3 regions of the Bacillus capparidis genome follow, and region 2 is predicted to be linked to each of the others. Evidence: riboswitches for the same ligand, from Rfam matches in the RefSeq annotation. Region 2 holds a riboswitch; each other region holds the start of a gene.
What was found. Region 2 has a riboswitch for thiamine pyrophosphate ahead of JOC74_RS10030 (ECF transporter S component). Riboswitches for the same ligand answer to the same signal wherever they lie in the genome.
Positions count from the first base shown of each region.

Region 1 (4,465 bases), on a different contig from region 2:
CAATTAGATAAATTAGCTAAAGAAAACTACGGAAAGTCCGTTATTCATTTAGCTGTACGCTGGATTTTAGACCAGCCGGGTACAGGCATTGCTCTCTGGGGAGCGCGCCGTCCTGATCAAGTTGAGGCAGTAAGTGAAATCGTCGGATGGAAGCTGACAGAGGAAGATCAAGCGACAATTGACAAAATTTTAGATACCACAATTGACGAGCATGTAGGTCCTGAATTTATGGCTCCTCCGACAAAACAACAAGTATAGTCTAAAAGCAAAAGCCAACGGTTAATCGTTGGCTTTTTGCTTCACCCTCAGAAAGGACTGATTCGAGATGGGTAACGATAAAAAAATAGCATTACGAAACAAGCTAGAAAACCGGAACGTTACTTTGCCGGACGGAACTTGCCTTCCCGCTATTGGGCAAGGGACATGGTATATGGGAGAAGACCCTAAAAAGAAACAAGAAGAAATTAAGGCACTGAAGCTCGGGCTTGATTTAGGCATGAAGCTGATCGATACTGCTGAAATGTACGGCCAGGGAAATTCTGAACGAGTCGTTGGCGAAGCTATTAAAGAAAATCGCGACGATGTTTTTCTCGTTTCAAAGGTATATCCGCAAAAATCAGGATTAGGAAATATTTCAGCTGCATGCGAAAATAGCTTGAATCGCCTTGGCACTGACCATTTGGATTTATACCTATTACATTGGAGAGGCAGTGTTCCATTAGAAGAAACCATTGAAGGGATGGAACGATTGAAAAAAGAAGGAAAGATATTACGATGGGGAGTCTCCAATTTCGACACGGCTGATATGGAAGAACTCTGGAATACAAAGGGCGGAAGGAATTGTGCCACGAACCAAGTCTTATACCACCTGGGCTCGAGAGGAATTGATTTTGATTTACTGCCTTGGCATAAAGATCATAAAATACCGATTATGGCGTATAGCCCTCTCGCCCAAGGAGGATCATTACGAAAACAATTGCTCAGTGATGATAATGTAAATAAGATTGCTGAAAAATATAATGTTTCGCCACTTCAAATAGCCCTTGCTTGGACTATACGATCCAATCATGTGATTGCCATTCCAAAAGCGGTGCAAGAGCAGCACGTTTATCAAAATGCAGAAGCGGTTTCGGTTGAACTGACTCAAGAAGATTTGAATCGTATTGATGAGGCTTTCCCAGAACCGAGAAAAAAGATGCCTTTAGATATTATTTGAAAATTTATCTTGATGCATTTTTGAATAAGAAAATTGGAGAAAAGTGCTCCTTCTCTTTTCTTGCTCTCTGCTAGTAATTGCCCGGCGTGCATCTCTATGTGGGAAAAGAGGAGGTTTTCTCCTCTTAGTGTATTAATATGTGCTGCCAGTGTTCAGGCAATTCATAGTCCCTTAAATGTTCATACTTTTTAAGGTTAACTCGTCCACTCCCATTGATATATAATGTTAGTCTGTCTAGTCCAACTTGAATATGTGGTCCTACAACTGGAGTCACTTTTATTATTACTGTAAATTCAAATCGTCGATATTCGCCTATTCGTTCTGCTTTCTCTATATACACTTGATATGGGTAAACCATAGGTGAGTAGTTTAAAACCTTTTTGTAGTATTCGTTTACGGCTTTATCAATTTCAACACTAAGCAATGAAACAAAAATATCTTGATACAATTCTTCTCTTGAATTCATAGGAGGAGTATAAACAGTTTCTGCCTCACAGTTAAAACACATACTTGCCGTAAAAGTAACAACTAACACAATCACAAACCTTTTTATCATGATTCCTCCCACTTGTTTTTTTAGTTTCCCCTAATAACAACCTTATTAATTACTAATAATTAGGGGATAAATAGACTATTCCGATGCTGTTTAGGTTGTTTTTTTAACGAGAGTAAATCATTTTTTCCCTCCCTGTTTTTCAAAAAATTGTGCAAAAACATTCCAAATGGTGAAAAAGTACCCTTTTCTTCTTTGCTTAAACGTGATACCATGTTGAAGAAATTAATAGTTTACTAGGGGTGCCCAAAGTTGCGGGCTGAGAGAGGAGCGCTGAATGCTTCTTAACCCTTTGGACCTGATCTGGTTCGTACCAGCGTGGGGAAGTAAGGGATTATGAAGATTATTGTATCCAATAATCTACTTCTTTTTTACTGACTTTAAACTAGGTCCTTTCATTTGGATCTGGTTTTTTCGTGTTGGTGCTATTCTGGATCCTGTCCTTCAACATAATAAAAAGGAGGAAGGAAAGTGAAGAAAGAATCTGTACAGCAAACAAACATTTCAATTATGTCAAGCTTTTCAGGGAGCAAGAAGGTGTATGTGGAAGGCTCAAGACAAGACATTCAAGTCCCAATGAGAGAGATTGAATTAAGCCGTACCACCGGATCGTTTGGGGAACAAGCAAATGCACCGGTACGAGTCTATGATACGAGCGGACCATATACTGATAAAAATCAACACATCAACATTCAGGAAGGTTTAAAGCCGCTTCGTTCGAATTGGATTAGTGAACGAGATGATGTTGAAGAATATGAAGGACGTAAGGTTAAACCGGAGGATAATGGATATCGTACAGTGAGCAATGAAGCGGACCATCCGGGCTTAATCAGAAAGCCGCTTCGTGCCAAACAAGGAAAAAATGTGACTCAGCTCCATTATGCAAGAAAAGGGATCATTACTCCCGAAATGGAATTCATCGCCATTCGTGAAAATATGACACCGGAATTTGTCAGGGATGAAGTGGCAGCAGGACGCGCGATTATCCCATCAAACATTAACCATCCGGAAAGTGAGCCGATGATTATCGGGAGAAATTTCCACGTAAAAATTAATGCGAATATTGGGAATTCAGCGGTGACTTCTTCCATAGAGGAAGAGGTTGAGAAAATGACGTGGGCGATACGCTGGGGATCAGATACGATGATGGATCTTTCGACAGGGAAGGACATTCACACGACCCGGGAATGGATTATTCGTAATTGCCCGGTACCGGTTGGAACGGTTCCGATTTATCAAGCTCTTGAAAAAGTAAACGGGGTAGCCGAAGACTTAACGTGGGAAGTATACCGAGACACACTGATTGAACAAGCTGAACAAGGTGTTGATTATTTCACAATTCATGCCGGAGTTCTCCTTCGATACATTCAGCTCACGGCTAAAAGGGTGACCGGAATCGTTTCCAGGGGAGGGGCGATTATGGCTCAGTGGTGCTTGGCTCATCATCAAGAAAGCTTCCTCTATACCCATTTTGAAGAGATTTGTGAGATCATGAAGAGATACGATATTGCGTTCTCTTTAGGAGACGGCTTGCGGCCGGGATCGATTGCCGATGCAAATGACGAAGCCCAATTTGCTGAACTCGAAACCCTTGGGGAATTGACGCAAATCGCCTGGAAACACGATGTCCAAGTGATGATTGAGGGGCCGGGACACGTGCCGATGCATAAAATCAAAGAAAATATGGATAAACAAATGGAAATTTGTAAGGAAGCCCCGTTTTATACTCTTGGGCCATTGACAACAGATATTGCGCCGGGCTATGACCATATTACGTCAGCAATTGGAGCAGCGATGATCGGCTGGTATGGAACGGCGATGCTTTGTTACGTGACGCCTAAGGAGCATTTAGGCCTTCCTAACAGAGACGATGTAAGAGAGGGAGTCATCACGTATAAAATCGCAGCCCATGCCGCGGACTTGGCAAAGGGACATCCAGGTGCGCAAATCAGAGATGATGCAATTTCGAAAGCGAGATTTGAGTTCCGCTGGAGAGATCAGTTTAACTTATCTCTTGATCCGGAGAGGGCAATAGAATATCATGACGAAACCTTGCCGGCAGAAGGGGCGAAAACGGCTCATTTCTGTTCCATGTGCGGACCTAAATTCTGCAGCATGAGGATTTCCCAGGATATTAGAGATTACGCGAAGGAAAATGATCTTGATACACAGGAAGCGATTGACGAAGGCCTCAAGGAAAAGGCGAAGGAATTCGTCGAAGGCGGGAGTAAGATTTATAAATAACGAATGGGAATTTGTGTTATTATTAAGTTAAAGCAAATAGGGTGGTTTAAGATGAAGCTTGTGAAAAACTTTTTTCTTGTAGTTCTTCTTATGATTGTCGAACTGTCGGTTGGTTTTTCGATCGAAGCCCTAATTTCTATGACAAACATACAATGACGAAAACAAGACTTGGTTATGTTGTCTTTGTAACGCTTGCCGCCTTTGTAACATTTGGAGTAATCACGTGGATGTATAATAGGATTTATTAAAAAATGAGCACCAAATAATAAGAGAGAGGGGATCGTTTTATTTCCCTCTCTCTTCATTTTTATTTCAGTTTTTAAACGATGTCATCGACACGCAGGTTCTGTTCGTTTTGTATATTTGATTTTACGTGAGCAAACGTGACGGTTCCTGGTTGGTCTATGACGAAGATTGCAGGCTTTGGCAGCTCCCAATTTCGTTCCCGTTAT
Region 1 is NZ_JAFDST010000006.1:57,033-61,497, forward strand. Features, by position in the region: gene JOC74_RS19590 (aldo/keto reductase) at 1-258, shown strand, start outside; gene JOC74_RS19595 (aldo/keto reductase) at 326-1,216, shown strand; gene JOC74_RS19600 (DUF3888 domain-containing protein) at 1,341-1,772, opposite strand; TPP riboswitch at 1,998-2,111, shown strand; gene thiC (phosphomethylpyrimidine synthase ThiC) at 2,241-4,013, shown strand.
Region 1: linked by a shared signal. The riboswitch ahead of thiC (phosphomethylpyrimidine synthase ThiC) and the one ahead of JOC74_RS10030 (ECF transporter S component) in region 2 are both predicted to bind thiamine pyrophosphate.

Region 2 (4,465 bases):
TTTTATTTGACTCGAGCAACTTAAACGGTAAACCGAACATCACGTACCCCGAAGTAAGGAAAATACACAGCAATAAAATAAGATAACGAAATAATGATGATAAAATAGATCACAAACCATAGATCAACCCGCGAATATCCGATCTGATAATAATAAGTCCGTTTCGTCGTATTCGAAAAGCGCTTCGCTTCCATGGCTACGGCAATCCGGTGAGCGCGGCGTATGCTTTGGGACAGCAGCGGAATGGAGTAAGATTTCAGCTTATGAAAAAAGCTTAAAACCCCTTTTTGCTGTCCAACTCCGCGCACCTTTAAGGCATAACGCAGCGTTTGCAGCTCCTCCAGCATGATCGGCAATAGGCGTACCGCCGCCATAAAGCTATAAGCGTATTTTGGTTTTACTTTGACTTGCTGCATGAGGGAATAAAACAAAAATACAGGCCTTGTCGTTAAAGAAAAAACGACACCGATTACGGCAAAAACAATCCCGCGAAAGCCCAAATGCAATCCGCGAAAAAAACTTTCTTCCGTAATATCAATAAGCCCCCAATGAAACCACGTATGCTCCCCTTTTCCAAAAAAGATCATCGACGTTGATGACGTGATAAAAATAAGCAGAAAAGGAGCCGCGATTAGCAATAACCGCTTCCATGGATGGCCTGTAAAAAACAAATAGAGCAAGATGGTACCGAACATCACATTGATGATCACGTTGATATCATGAATAAACAAAATCAAAACAAACAGGATCACCATACTGCCAAATTTTAAGCTGGGATTTACTTTATGCAGCCACGTTTCTTTAAATGCAAAATCAAATGGCATACTTGTCCTCTCCTAACGAGCACTTTCTATTTTTTCGGCCGTTAAATCGTCCTCTATCAGCTTTCCATTTTCGATCAACCAAGCCCTGGACGCAAAATGCTCAACGATGTTCATATCATGCGTCACCATCACGATCGTTGTGCCGCTCTCCCGGAGTGCTTCAAGCTGCTCGAGGATAGCAAACGTGTTTTTCGCATCCTGGCCAAATGTCGGTTCATCCAACAGTAGGATCGGCTGTTCTTTGACAATCGCGGCAGCAACCGATAATCTCCGCTTTTGTCCCATTGATAATTGATACGGATGGTTTTGCTTGTGATCCTTTAGACGAAAACTCTCAAGCAGCTCGTCCACTCGGGCAGAAATCCTTTCCTCACTCCATTTTTCTAATCGAAGTGTATAGGCGACTTCCTCATAGACGGAATTGGTGACGAATTGAAATTCAGGGTTTTGAAACACAAAGGTCACGTCATCGGTCAATGTTTTGATTTTTTTATGATCCCGGTCAAATATGGTGTAGGAGCCCTTTGTTTTAATCAAATCCATGAGAGCGTGCAAGAGCGTGCTTTTCCCCGCTCCATTTTTTCCAAGGACGGCGATCCATTCCCCCAGATAGACATTCGCTTGCCCTACATCTATTTTTTTCTCTTTCCCTCGAAATCCTGCAAACGCGGAAAGAGAAATGGCCGTTTTTTCTTGATTGATGCTTTGCTTCGGCGCAAGTTTCCGGCGAGATTCGATATAATCGTTCCATACGTTCGGGTACCATATTCCTTGTTCAATCAGTACGTCCTTGAATTCTGCAAACACTTCTTCTTTGGAGCCGTCTGCGATGATCGTTCCCTGATCACTAAGCAGAATCACGCGATCGACGAAATTAACAATTTCTTCAATTTTATGCTCGACAATGATGACCGTTTTCTCCTCGCCAACCTCTTTGATCGTTTGCCAAACCTCTTTCGTCCCTTCTGGATCGAGCATAGCAGTCGGTTCATCTAGGAATAAGACATCCGGCTCAAGCGCCAGCACTGAGGCAATCGCCAATCGCTGTTTCATACCGCCTGACAAGGTTTGAATATTCGTATGAAGATTGTCAAAGTGAAGTCCGACTTGTTGCAAATAATGCTTCATCAAGCGTTGCATCTGTTCCCGGGGTATTTGCAGGTTCTCAAGAACAAAGGCGAGCTCTTCATCGACATAGGGCATACAAAATTGTGTATCAGGATCCTGAAACAAAAAGCCCCAAGAATCAGGAACCGTCACTTCCTTTGCTTTCATTGGTACTTCCACAGAATTCGGGATGAGTCCCGTCAATACTTGCAAAAGCGTGGATTTTCCTGAACCAGATGGACCCAACAGCAATACTTTTTCTCCTTTACGAAAAGAAAGGGAAAAATCCTTGAATAACAAGGATTCCGCCCCCGGAAATTTCAACCGCAAGTCCTTTACATTCGTCAAGGATGTCATAACACCCACCTCACAATTAATCCAACGCTCGATAATCTTTACTTGAAGCCGGGCGAACAAGGTTGGTAACGCCTGTCTTCTCCAGCGCTTGGACAATTAGATAAGCAAAGATTCCGGCAATGATAATCGAACCAGCGACTCTAAACCCAACATAAAGCAGCAAATTCCAAGGCGCCAGGTCGCCGATATACCCGTAATAATAGTCGATCACAAGTGAAGCTATCGCTGATAACACAGCTGCCAAAGAAACAGTGAAAAGATCATACCTTTTATAACGGAAAGCAGCGAAAATTAGTTCAGCCGCCAGACCTTGACCCAAACCGAATATAAGTGTAGCTACTCCCCACTGGCCGCCAAAAATAAATTCTCCATGTGCCGCAGCAACCTCCGCTAATACAGCAACACCCGGTTTACGAATAATTAAAAAAGCAACAGTTGCTGCAATAAACCACATCCCATAAAGCAGCTGATCAACATGAAGCCCGACCGTTGAAACCAAGCTGTAAACAGGTCCCCATAATTTATAAACTATCCCGAAAATAAAAGCGATAATAATTGTAACTAAAATATCAGTCAGCTTTAATCCTTTTTGCATGATGGTACATCTCCTTTTTTTCTTAGATAAATAAAAAAACCACTTTCTTACCAGCAATAAGAAAGTGGTTGTATTGGAAAATAATGATAGACATATAGATCCCGCAACTCCACTTCCCTACGCTGGTATAAACCAGATCAGGTTCCAAGGGTCTTAAAGTCCTACTTTAATCTCAACCTTCTAAAAAGGTCCCCCTAGCGGATAATTCACTGATTCACTTGTATAAGCACTACCTTATCACTTTTTTAGGAAATGTCAATTGTACGGTTTTCCATTTTATGATCTTACTGCAATTAGGTATTTGTACTTATCAGCATCTCTTTTATCTCTATGGCTATCTCTAATGAAGGAATCGCATCATCAATACTCAAGCTTGTCGGAATATCTTTCTCGCAGCACTCCAGTACGTGCTTAATGGCTTCTGCATAACAATCACTATTCTCTACTTTGACTTCTTCCTGACCGTCGTTCGTAAATAGCTTTAGAGACATTTCACTTCTATCCTTATGTCCATTCTCCACGTACTCTACCGTTGCATCTTCAAAAACGGCTTCATAAGCAACAGTGAACGGATGGTAACCTGGCATCATAGAAGAGCATTGGACCTCAACAACTGTATCATCATAATGGAAAAGTGCATCAACGTGTGACGTTCCTGCTTTCCCATTGAGACCGGCAGCTGTCATCTGCTTTGGACTGCCTATTAGCCAAGTGACAAAATCAATCTCATGAATCATGAAATTGGTTGTGATGTGGTTCAGCCCTAAATCGCCCCATAACGGAGGAGTCTTTCTTTTCAAGTGCAAAGCCTTTAACTTCCCATATGTATTTTGCTGGGCAAGCGAATAAATATATTGATAGGGTTGTTCGAATTTAATAAATTGATCAACAAAAACTTTTCTCCCATATTTGTCAGCTGCCTGCTTCATCGCGATGGCATCCTCAAGGGTTAACGCAACAGGTGTCTCACAATAAACATTCTTTCCATTTTTCAAAGCATCAATGACATACTTTTTATGTAAGGTGCTTGGAAGGCAGACATCGATTAAATCGATTTCTTTGTTCGTCATAATGTTATCAATATTGTTGGTAGCTGTTATTTGCAAATCTTGTTCAAGTTTTTTAAGTTTCTCTTCGTTTCTCCCGAAAATGATAACTGAATCGACGTTTTCCGTTTTACGATAAATGTCGGCGTGATAAGAGCCAAAGCCTGTTCCTAGTATCCCTACTTTCATATGTGCATCTCCTTTTGGTTTAGTAAGATAAGTATATCAGTCTATTGGTGAAATAACCTAGAATAGGAAAAAATTGAAGGTTGTTAGATTCTTAGATAAATAGATCAAAATAAGACCGTACAAAATCATAAGGTAACAAACCATTCTTAGCACTTTCTATTAGAAACATAAAATAAAATTTCCTAATTTAAAGGACTTTTTACCTATTTGTTGAAGTGGTAAATAGAAGGTGAGGTGAATGCAATGATAAGAATGGAACGAATCATTGTGAAAGAAAGAGACCTCGATATTCTAATTTATAGTGTAGGAAATAGGTATGAAGCTCATGCTGCTAACACAAAAACTGG
Region 2 is NZ_JAFDST010000002.1:591,359-595,823, forward strand. Features, by position in the region: gene JOC74_RS10020 (energy-coupling factor transporter transmembrane component T family protein) at 21-824, opposite strand; gene JOC74_RS10025 (ABC transporter ATP-binding protein) at 837-2,288, opposite strand; gene JOC74_RS10030 (ECF transporter S component) at 2,305-2,883, opposite strand; TPP riboswitch at 2,981-3,089, opposite strand; gene JOC74_RS10035 (Gfo/Idh/MocA family protein) at 3,177-4,118, opposite strand; gene JOC74_RS10040 (hypothetical protein) at 4,362-4,465, shown strand, end outside.

Region 3 (4,465 bases), on a different contig from region 2:
CGAAAGCGGAAGCGGAAAAAGCAAAAGGAGAAACGGAAGCAGAAGTTATACGCCTGAAAGGACTTGCAGAAGCTGAAGCAAAAGAAAAAATCGCTGAAGCCTTTGAGAAATACGGCCAAGCTGCTATTCTCGATATGATTATAGGAATGCTGCCTGAATATGCGAAGCAGGTGTCTGCGCCACTTTCCAACATTGATAAAATTACGGTTGTTGATACCGGCGGCAGCGGTGAAAACAGCGGGGCAAACAGAGTGACCGGTTATGCAACCAATTTGATGTCTTCCTTGCAGGAAAGCTTGAAGGCTTCTTCAGGAATTGATGTGAAAGAACTGATCGAAAATTTTTCTGGAAAAGGAAACGTTAGACAAAGCTTGGATGAAATCGGCATCGGTATCAATAAATCCAAAGCGGTCAAGGAAACAATAGAATAAGATGAAGGCAGTCGACGGGCTGCCTTTTTCGCTAAAGTAAAAAGGAGTGATTTATGATGTTCAACATTCGCAAAGCAACAAAAGAGGATGCGGCAGAAATCGCCAAGGTACATGTGGATAGCTGGAGAACGACATATAAAAACATAGTGTCTGATACATATCTTGCGCAATTAAATTATGAAGATAGAGAGAAGATGTAGAGAGATAATTCGTTTGAAAGCGTGTTTGTCGCTGAAGATCAGTCAGGGATTTTCGGGTTTGCCGGGTTCGGTCCCGAGCGGACAAAAAAACACAACTATGATGGTGAGCTATATGCAATCTATTTGTTTAAAGAAAAGCAAAAAATGGGTGCGAGAAAAGCATTAGTAAAAGAGGGTGTCAAATATCTCTTAGAAAACGGGTATCAAAACATGTTGGTCTGGGTGCTGGATGAAAATCCTTCCATTGGATTCTATCTTTCCCTAGAACCAGAAAAAGTAGCAAAAGATAGCTTTACGATCGCTGAGAAAAACCATATTGAAATCGCCTTTGGCTGGAGAGATCTGTCTTTGCTTGAAGCGAAGCTGAGTAAGTAACGAATTATTTAATCGAATTTAAAAAATAGGATGAGAGAATGGCGAAAGCTACACCAAGCGGAATATAAAATATCATTCCTCTGCCATTCACTTTTCCTTCTGCATCGCACACCTTTATTGCCTCGAAATACCCCATCAATAAATTTATTACTGACAGGGAGTAGCACAATAGCATTAAAAAAAACGCATTCATTCTCTCTTTCCCCTCTCTATCATCTCTCTATTATTACATTCAAAGAAATGGCTGAATATGCAAAAAAATTTAGTTTATCGTATCGTTTTGAAGATATTTTTTTGGAGAATCTATCAAAATTGGTTTGCTTGTTTTGAATGGAAATGCCTTGATGGCGGGCTTTAGCTGATTTACAAGCGTCGAGAATCATGGTAAGGTACAATGGTAAATAATATGGGGAGCTAAGTGAACTTGGCTGAGAGGATGCGAAAACGTATCGACCCACAAACCTGATCTGGGTAATGCCAGCGTAGGGATACTCTATAACAAAAGTGAATGACTTTTCTATAGCGATCCTCCTCTCAATTTTCCACTTGCTCTTCTTCACTAGAAGGAGGAGTATATGTCATCGATAAATCTGGCATTTCAAGTATTGCCCAAATCTGGAACAATCCCGGTCTATGAATTAGTCGACAAAGCAATTGAAGTTGTTGCCGCTTCCGGCGTTCCTTATGAAGTCGGTGCGATGGAGACGGTTATGGAAGGTGAAATGGACGAGCTTCTGGAAATCGTCAAAAAGGCTCAAGATGCTTGCATAGCAGCAGGAGCCACTGAGGTCATGACCCATATGAAAATCCATTATCGGCCTGATGGGGGCGTGACAATTCGTGAAAAGGTTGAAAAATACCGCTAGCACGCAATGGGATAGCGTTCGGAATATCGTTTTGCCGGTAAGCTCGGTTTTTTTATTTTTTCTTTTATGGGAATTGTTTGTCCTTATCACGAAGACTGAGGCTTGGATATTGCCCGCTCCGCATCTCGTGATTACAGAATTTTTCACAGGAAATTTTGCATTTTCCGATCATATTTTTCCTACATTATTTGAAGCATTGACAGGGCTCCTTCTTTCCGTCGTCGTGGGGGTTGGGTTTGCAATTATTCTCGATTCTTCCGACGTTTTGTATCGAACATTCAGCCCGCTTCTCGTTGTTTCGCAAACGATTCCGATTATTGCGCTTGCGCCATTATTTATTATTTGGTTTGGTTTTGGTTTTGTACCTAAGCTCCTTATCGTAGCGCTCGTCTGCTTCTTTCCCATAGCTATGAATGTGATTGAGGGCTTGCGTATGGTTGACAAAGACATGCTTGCCATGATGAAGTCTGTCGGTGCGAGCCGTTACCAGCTTCTATTTAAACTGAAGCTTCCGTTTGCGCTTCCGTTTTTCTTTACCGGTCTGAAAATCTCAGGTACATACGCCGTAATGGGAGCCGTTATTTCTGAATGGCTCGGGGCAAGCAAGGGGCTGGGAGTTACTTTAACAAGGGCAACGCAATCCTTTCAAACCGTTCGGGTATTTTTAATCATCGTCATTATCGTGTTATTAAGCCTGACTTTTTACAGCAGCATTCAGCTTGCAGCAAGAGCTTGTATGCCATGGAAACACAAGCAAAAGAAATGAGGTTTTTTGATAAAATGAAACTGCGCAAAACGTATGTATTATTTAGTATTCTCGTATTGCTGCTTTCAGCATGCGGGCAGCAAAATTCTGAGCAAAGAAAAAATGGAGACCTAAAAAAAGTAACCATTATGCTCGATTGGTTTCCTAACACAAATCATACAGGAATCTATGTAGCAAAAGAAAAAGGATATTATAAAGAGAATGGAATAGATTTAGAAATTCTTGAACCCGGAGATGGTATGAGTGTGGAACAAGTGGTTGCCAAAGGAAATGCCGATTTTGGCATTTCGAATCAAGAATCGGTCACTCAGGCAAGATCAACCGATATCCCGATTGTGTCAATCGCTGCCATTATTCAAGAAAACACATCGGCCTTTGCCTCTTTAAAGAAAAGCGGCATCACCTCGGTTAAACAATTTGAAGGCAAACGATATGGGGGATGGGGATCAGAGTCAGAAGAAGCTGTCTTACGAGCAGTCATGAAAAAGCATAATGCAAATTATGAAAAAATCGAAAATGTGACTTTGGGTGCTACAGATTTCTTTAAATCTATTGGAAGAGATGCAGATGTTGAATGGATTTTCTACGGATGGGACGGCATTGAAGCAAAAAGACAGGGGATCGATTTAAATCTTATTTATTTAAAAGACTTAGATCCTGCATTAAATTATTATACACCTGTCATCGCTTCAAGCGAGAAGCTTATTAATTCCGATCCTGAAACTGTCAAAGCCTTTATGGATGCAACAAAAAAAGGCTATAAGGACTCAATCAACAATCCGGAAGAAGCAGCAGATTTGCTTGTAAAACAGGTTCCGGATTTGAACAAAGATCTTGTTCATAAAAGCCAAGACTGGTTGAGCAAGCAGTATCAAGGCAATGCAGATAGATGGGGAATCCAGGATCAAGCGGTATGGGAAAATTACGCCAACTGGATGGTCGAAAATCAATTGCTGGATAAAAAAATTGATACAGGTAAAGCCTTCACGAATCAATTTATTGATAACTAGGAGCAGTTTCTCATGCTTACGATAAAGTCTGTTTCAAAATCATTTGATAATCTAAGCGTTTTAGATACAATCGATCTTCATGTGAAAAAAGAAGAATTTGTAAGTATCATTGGACCTAGCGGCTGCGGGAAAAGCACTCTTTTAGAGATTGTTACCGGCCTGATTGCACCAAGCAACGGAGAAATTTATTTCAATGAAGAAAATGTGACAGGAACAACGAATAAACTAGGATACATGCCGCAAAAAGACGTGTTGTTTCCGTGGAGAACTGTATTGGAAAATGTAATCATTCCTCAAGAAATTATGGGAATTAGAAAAAAAGATGCTGAAAAAAAAGCGCGCCAGTTAGTTGAGAAATTTGGACTGAGCGGCTTTGAAGAGTATTATCCGAGTGCGTTGTCCGGAGGTATGAAGCAGCGGGCGAACTTTCTGCGAACCGTTTTGACAGACAAACGCTTACTTGCGCTCGATGAACCTTTTGGCAAGCTTGATGCTTTAACAAAGCGTGAAATGCTGAAATGGCTGACTACTGTTAGAATGGAAACAAAGCAGAGTTTCTTGTTAATCACACATGATATAGATGAAGCGATATTTTTGTCTGATCGGATTTATGTCATGTCTAGCCGTCCCGGACGTATCGTAAAAGAAGTCCATGTGAAGGAGAAACACCCTAGAAGTAATGGATTTCTATTATCAAAAAGTTTTTCTGAACTAAAGAATGAGCTGCTTAGCAGTCTTGGAGTCTAGAATTAGTTGAGGGAAATTTATTTTTTGCAAAACTATAATAAATTATCGACCAAGAAATAAGCTTAGGAGG
Region 3 is NZ_JAFDST010000012.1:4,554-9,018, reverse strand. Features, by position in the region: gene floT (flotillin lipid rafts scaffold protein FloT) at 1-431, shown strand, start outside; gene JOC74_RS24225 (hypothetical protein) at 488-631, shown strand; gene JOC74_RS23190 (GNAT family N-acetyltransferase) at 653-1,006, shown strand; gene JOC74_RS23185 (hypothetical protein) at 1,011-1,199, opposite strand; TPP riboswitch at 1,404-1,512, shown strand; gene JOC74_RS23180 (MTH1187 family thiamine-binding protein) at 1,582-1,872, shown strand; gene JOC74_RS23175 (ABC transporter permease) at 1,847-2,638, shown strand; gene JOC74_RS23170 (ABC transporter substrate-binding protein) at 2,653-3,648, shown strand; gene JOC74_RS23165 (ABC transporter ATP-binding protein) at 3,661-4,395, shown strand.
Region 3: linked by a shared signal. The riboswitch ahead of JOC74_RS23180 (MTH1187 family thiamine-binding protein) and the one ahead of JOC74_RS10030 (ECF transporter S component) in region 2 are both predicted to bind thiamine pyrophosphate.